DNA from 2 places in the Thalassospira sp. TSL5-1 genome. Region 2 is predicted to be linked to the other one. Evidence: predicted binding sites of a transcription regulator. Region 2 holds the regulator's gene; the other holds the start of a gene.

Region 1 (3,418 bases), on a different contig from region 2:
CGTCAAGCGCGCGGGTTGCGTACAGCAGAGCCGTACCACCACCAGCAACAATGCCTTCTTCAACAGCAGCGCGGGTCGCGTGCAGGGCATCGTCAACGCGGTCTTTACGTTCTTTCACTTCGATTTCCGAAGCGCCACCGATTTTGATCACGGCAACACCGCCAGCGAGTTTCGCCAGACGTTCCTGCAGTTTTTCACGATCATAATCAGAGGTGGTTTCTTCGATCTGGGCACGGATCTGACCAACGCGGGCTTCGATCTGAGCTTTTTCGCCGGAACCGTCAACGATGGTGGTTTCTTCTTTGGTGATCGTAACCGATTTCGCGGTGCCGAGCATGTCAAGCGTAACGCTTTCAAGCTTGATGCCGAGGTCTTCGGAAACAACCTGACCACCGGTAAGGATGGCGATGTCTTCCAGCATGGCTTTACGACGGTCACCAAAGCCCGGAGCCTTAACAGCAGCAATTTTCAGGCCGCCGCGCAGCTTGTTGACAACCAAGGTTGCCAGGGCTTCGCCTTCAACATCTTCAGCAATGATCAGCAGCGGCTTGCCGGACTGAACAACGGCTTCAAGCAGCGGCAGCATCGGCTGCAGCGAAGAAACCTTTTTGTCGAACAGCAGGATGTACGGGCTGTCGAGTTCAGCAACCATCTTTTCCGGATTGGTTACGAAATACGGCGACAGGTAACCGCGGTCGAACTGCATGCCTTCGACAACGTCGAGTTCGGTGTGCAGGCCTTTTGCTTCTTCAACGGTGATAACGCCTTCGTTACCAACTTTTTCCATGGCTTCAGCGATCATATCGCCGACTTCACGGTCGCCGTTGGCAGAAATGTTACCAACCTGTGCGATTTCGTCTTTACCCGAAACCTTACGTGCACGGCTGATGACAGATTCAATAACCTTGCTGGTTGCAAGATCAATACCGCGCTTCAGATCCATCGGGTTCATGCCAGCAGCAACAGCCTTGTTGCCTTCACGCACGATTGCCTGGGCCAGAACGGTCGCAGTGGTGGTGCCGTCACCGGCCAGATCGGCGGTTTTGGAAGCCACTTCGCGCAGCATCTGTGCGCCCATGTTTTCAAACTTGTCCGACAGTTCGATTTCCTTGGCAACCGAAACGCCGTCCTTGGTCACGCGCGGTGCGCCAAAGGACTTGTCGATAACAACGTTACGGCCTTTCGGGCCAAGCGTTACCTTGACAGCGTCAGCAAGGATATCAACACCGCGCAGCATCTTGGCGCGGGCGTCAGTCGAAAATTTTACGTCTTTAGCAGCCATTATATTCTTTCCTCTCTATGAGACGGATGAACATCAAACCTTCATCACCCAATTGGGCTGACTTAGGCCAGAATACCCATAATGTCGGATTCTTTCATGATCAGCAGTTCTTCGCCGTCAAGCTTGACTTCCGTGCCCGACCATTTGCCGAACAGAACTTTGTCACCAGCTTTAACGTCAAGGGCGACGAGCGAACCGTCTTCCTTGCGAACACCTGAGCCAACCGCGACGACTTCACCTTCCTGAGGCTTTTCTTTCGCGGTATCCGGAATAATGATGCCACCGGCAGTCTTGGTGTCAGATTCGACGCGACGTACCAGTACACGATCATGTAACGGACGGAACTTCATTTTCGACAACTCCGTTTGATAAGCTAAGGCTCAATTTGATTACAATACTAACCGGGACGAGCCATGTTAGCACTCACCCCCGGCGAGTGCTAACAGCATGTATGGGAAAGGGGGGAAATTGTCAACACCTCAAAGGTACAGGTCGCAAAAAAGTCATATTTCCTGCCGGTTTACCGGAGGGTGACATGCGCAGGTGCCCCCGCCCTATGACACAGGCAAACCCCAACGACAACCCATTAAAATTCGGGTTCCCCCCTTGCAGGTTGCCGATAAAAATCCACCGGCATCGGCCCAAAGCGGTTAGGTCCCAGTTGGGTGGGCTTACACCACCACACAATCAGCACGATAATTCCAATCAGTGGAAGCATAACCAGCAGCATCCACCAGCCTGAACGGTCGGTATCATGTAAGCGCCGCACGCCCAGTGCCAGTGTCGGGAAAAACACAACCAGATTAAATACGGAATTGAGCGGCCCGCCCCCGTTTGGCCAGCCCAAAAATTCGGAATCAACAACCGACAGCACGATGGCACACACCAGAGCAAACAGCTGCCACCACCAAAAAGCCGACCGCGACGACCGGTCCCGAAAATTGAAATAATTCCTGAACCCGGAACTGATCGCTTCGCCGAAATTCATATGCCCCTCCCCGCACAATAAGATGCAGAAATCATAACACCATGACGACGCCAATCACGCGTCAAAAAATTCTTTAGTCCTTCCTCATTTCGTTCCTTAATCCAGCCGATAAAACGAAACCGGCACAGCGGCCTTATGCCATCTGTGCCGGTCTTTAAACACGGTCCGTCAACGCTCGTTAACGGGCATTGTTCCTATGGCATTGAAATGCGAACCGGCCCGGTATCAACCAGCTTCAGCGCCCAGTTTTCGGCCTGTGTCCCGTCAAGGTTCAAATACTGCGCCAAATAGGCAAGGCGATCAGTATCATCCCCCTTTGCCGTGCAAAAACGGTCCTGCAGGTAAAAGGGCGGCGTTGCCTGATAATAAAGTCGTGCCCGTACCTTTGCCGGGGTGCCCTCAATCTCTTTCAGGCTGATTTCATAGCGCAAATTATCCCCGCCCTGCTCGGTGGGGCCCAAATAGTCCGGATCGGCACCAACGGCAGTAAAGCCTGCATCTTCGGCAAGGTCGGCGCCTGCGCCCAATGCCTTGGAAATCGCGGTTCGTTCTGCCAGGCCAAGATAACCCGGCGGCGGCAGGCGGTTATCTTTTACCTCGGCACAGATCGACAGGAAGCTGGTTGTCAATTCGCCCTGTGGCCGCACATTATGCCCGCAGGCAAATTGTGACCCGTCACGCGGCGGTGTGCTGACCAGTTCCTGATAAATCTGCGTCTGATCCTGGTGGCTGATCACTTCATAATGGGGTTGATGCATACGCTTTTCCGGTTCTATCCGTGCGGTGCAGGTTTCATCCCACCACAATTCGCCGGTGATCGGCTTCTGATTCTGATCCACCAGCACACCGGCCTTATTGACCCGGCCCGAGGCCCAAATCACCTTATCCCTGGCATCGAGCACCTCGAAATTCACAAAGGCACGGCGGAAACCCACGCCAGAGGGGAATTTATGCCCGGTATGGCTGGTAATACTCACCGCCGCATGCAGCTTGCCATTGGCAATAACTGGTTCATCCCCAAGGCCGATGCTGACCGTAGCATTTGCCGCCTGCTGGTTAATCGCGCGTGCCGTCAATTCCAGCGGATCAATCGCCTTTTTGGAATTCATCATCGGGTCAGCCGTTGGCACACCCATAACATCAGGGAA
Region 2 (3,418 bases):
CGGCAGTGGCCTGAATTTCAACCAGGCCACCATTGCCAGCCAGAACAAAGTTGGCATCGGCCCCGGCATTGCTGTCTTCGGCGTAATCCAGGTCAAGAACCGGGGTATCGTTGTAAATACCGCACGAAATGGCCGCCACGGCCTGGGTCAGCGGAATTTCCTTGATCAGGCCCAGGCGACGTACCCCCTGAAAGGCCAGATGGGCAGCAACATAGGCACCGGTAATGGAGGCCGTGCGCGTGCCGCCATCGGCCTGAATGACATCACAATCCAGGCGCATCTGCATTTCGCCCATCGCCTTAAGGTCGGTCACGGCACGAATGGAGCGCCCGATCAGGCGCTGAATTTCCTGGGTGCGGCCAGACTGCCCCCCCCGCGTGGCTTCACGCTGCATGCGCGAATCGGTGGCACGCGGCAGCATGCCATATTCCGCCGTGATCCAGCCCTTGCCCGAATTGCGCATCCAGCCCGGAACCTTGTCTTCGACCGTGGCAGTACACAGAACATGGGTATCGCCAAATTTAATCAGGCAGGAGCCTTCGGCATATTTGCTGACACCGGTTTCAATGGTGACATCGCGAAGCTGATCAAGGGAACGACCGGAAGGACGCATAAAGGAAACCTCGTAAGAAAATGAATAAATCGGCTGGCATCAGGCCTGGCCAGATCGAGAATGGCCTCAAGCTAATGCTCCGCCCCACAAAGGTCCAGCCTTTTCCCCGGTTTCTTGCCGGTTTGATCAGACTGAAACACCCCGCCAGTCCCGAAAAGACAAATTGTTATCGCCAGCGTATTTTGAGCCTGCAATTGACGGCACGCCGGGGGCTGTCTAAATTCTCAGGATCGCACAAAACCGTATATGACAAGGTTTTAGATCTAAGATGACACTTTTGGACAACACAATGCTGGGCGATCTGAACGAACGGTCCCGCGAGGTGTTCCGTCAGATCGTTGATGCCTATGTCGAAACCGGTGAACCCATCGGATCACGCACCATTGCCCGGCGTCTGTCGGAAAAGCTTTCGGCAGCAACCGTGCGCAATGTCATGGCCGACCTGGAAGACCAGGGGCTTTTGGTCGCCCCGCATATTTCGGCTGGTCGCCTGCCCAGCGAAAAGGGATTGCGGCTTTTTGTCAACGCGCTGATGGAAGTGGGCGACCTGCCCAATGCCGAACGCGACCAGTTGACAAAAAACTGCGAACGGGCGGGATATTCGCTTGATGAAATGCTGGGCGAAGCCACCAGCATGCTTTCCGGCCTGTCGCGTTGTGCCGGGCTGGTTGTGGCACCCAAAACCGACGGGCTGCGCCTGAAACAAATCGAATTCGTGCCACTTTCGCCAGGCAAAGTGCTGGCTGTACTGGTGGCGCAAAATGGCAGTGTGGAAAACCGCATCGTTGATGTGCCCACCAATATGCCGACCTCGGCATTGACAGAGGCGGCGAATTATCTAAATACGCAGCTAGCTGGAAAAACACTTGATGATGCACGCCTTCTGGTCGCGCGCGAACGCGAACGTATCCAGACGGAACTTGACGTTCTTTCCGCCAGCCTGATTGATGCAGGTATTGCAACCTGGGCGGGCGGAGTAAAAGATTCGTCACTGATCATCAAGGGTCAATCGCAGCTATTGGAGAATATTGCCACGATCGAGCAGCTTGAAACCGTCCGGCGGCTGTTTAACGTTTTGGAGGCGCGTGATCAGATGATCGAGCTTTTGGACGTGACATCGGAAGCGGAAGGGGTTCAGATTTTTATCGGAACCGAAAACAAGCTGTTTGGTGGATCGGGGTTGTCGATGGTGATATCGCCCTATCAGAACGCCGAAGGAAGCATTGTCGGTGCAATCGGGGTTGTCGGACCGACGCGGATCAATTATGCCCGCATAATTCCGCTGGTCGACTATACCGCCAAGCTGGTCGGGCGACTGATTGGTTAATTTTATGTGGCGCTGCGTGTCAGGCCACACAACAAATGAAGGTAGTCCAACAATGACGGAAACCGCAAAAAACACCACCGAAGAAGAAATGCAGGACGCCTCCCCGGCCGAACAGGTTGCCGCCGAGGAAGCCGCACAGGAAGACGTGGCACAGGATCAGGCTGAAGGCGCAAGCACGCCAGATGATGTTATTGCCGCCCTGCAGGCCGAGAATGCCGAACTGAAAGACCGCCTGCTGCGCACCGCAGCCGAAGCGGAAAATATCCGTCGCCGGGCCAAAAAGGATGTCGAGGATTCGGCCAATTACGCCATTACCAAATTCGCCCGCGATCTGCTTGATGTTGGCGATAACCTGCGCCGCGCCCTTGAGGCCGCTGGCGATGGTTCGCAGCAGAATGACGCGATGAAAACGCTGATCGAAGGCGTTGAAATGACCGAACGCACGCTTTTGAAATCGTTCGAGCAAAACGGCATCGAAAAGCTTGAGCCGCTGGGCGAAAAACTGGACCCCAACAAACACCAGGCCGTGTTTGAAATGCCCAGTGCTGAACATCCCGACGGCCATGTCGCCCAGGTGATGCAGGCCGGTTACGTCCTTAAGGGTCGCCTATTGCGCCCGGCAATGGTCGGTGTTGCCAAGGGTGGCAACACGACCCCGGATGCAAAAGACGAACCGGGCAGCAATGTCGATACCTCGGCCTGATCATCCGATATCGCCGATAGAAAATAAGCAAAATGGCTCCGTGCACATCCGCCCGGGGCCATTTTTATGGCGATTCGCATTGTTTCTCGTACCGGTTAAATCCTGTAAACTGCCACCAGACAGACCAAGCCAGATGATTTTCCGGGGCAAAGATGACGATTTCCAAGGCATTAACCGATATATTGCGCGATGAAGCCGCACCGATTGTTATTTTAACCGGGGCTGGCATTTCGCGTGAAAGCGGCTTGCACACCTTTCGCGACCCGGATGGCATTTGGGCGAAATATGACATTTCCGAAGTGGCCACCCCCGAAGCCTTCATCACCAACCCCGACCTGGTTCAGTCGTTTTACAATGACCGGCGCAAAATTTTGCATGATGCGGCTGTCATTCCCAATGCCGCCCATCTGGCTCTGGCCCGCCTGGAACAGGAATGGCCCGGGGATGTGTTGCTGGTAACGCAAAATATCGATGACCTGCATGGCCGGGCGGGCAGCAAGAACCTGATTCACATGCACGGCGAATTGCTGAAAATACGCTGCAATCACTGCGAGGCGATTTCACCCTGGCAGGATGATTTAGGTACAACCGACACCTGCCCGGCCTGCGGCAAAACCGGCGGGCTGCGGCCCCATGTGGTGTGGTTTGGCGAAATGCCGCTGGAAATGGGGCGGATTTATCAGGCCCTGGAAAATTGCGGGCTGTTTGTTTCCATCGGCACATCGGGCAATGTTTATCCGGCGGCAGGGTTTGTGGAAATTGCCCATCATCACGC

What was found. Region 2 encodes HrcA, which represses chaperone genes, less so after heat shock. Its sites were predicted from a motif close to GTTAGCACTCNCCNNNGGNGAGTGCTAAC; they were not measured.
Region 1: groES (co-chaperone GroES) is a predicted target of HrcA. The motif match lies at 1,698-1,726, and genes of this name have one in related genera.

What each region holds. Positions count from the first base shown of each region.
Region 1 covers NZ_KV880639.1:238,951-242,368, forward strand. Annotated here, with positions in the region: gene groL (chaperonin GroEL) at 1-1,282, opposite strand, end outside; gene groES (co-chaperone GroES) at 1,345-1,632, opposite strand; gene LF95_RS17985 (DUF805 domain-containing protein) at 1,869-2,270, opposite strand; gene LF95_RS17990 (hypothetical protein) at 2,465-3,418, opposite strand, start outside.
Region 2 covers NZ_KV880638.1:233,587-237,004, reverse strand. Annotated here, with positions in the region: gene rph (ribonuclease PH) at 1-613, opposite strand, end outside; gene hrcA (heat-inducible transcriptional repressor HrcA) at 882-1,940, shown strand; gene grpE (nucleotide exchange factor GrpE) at 1,993-2,643, shown strand; gene cobB (Sir2 family NAD+-dependent deacetylase) at 2,796-3,418, shown strand, end outside.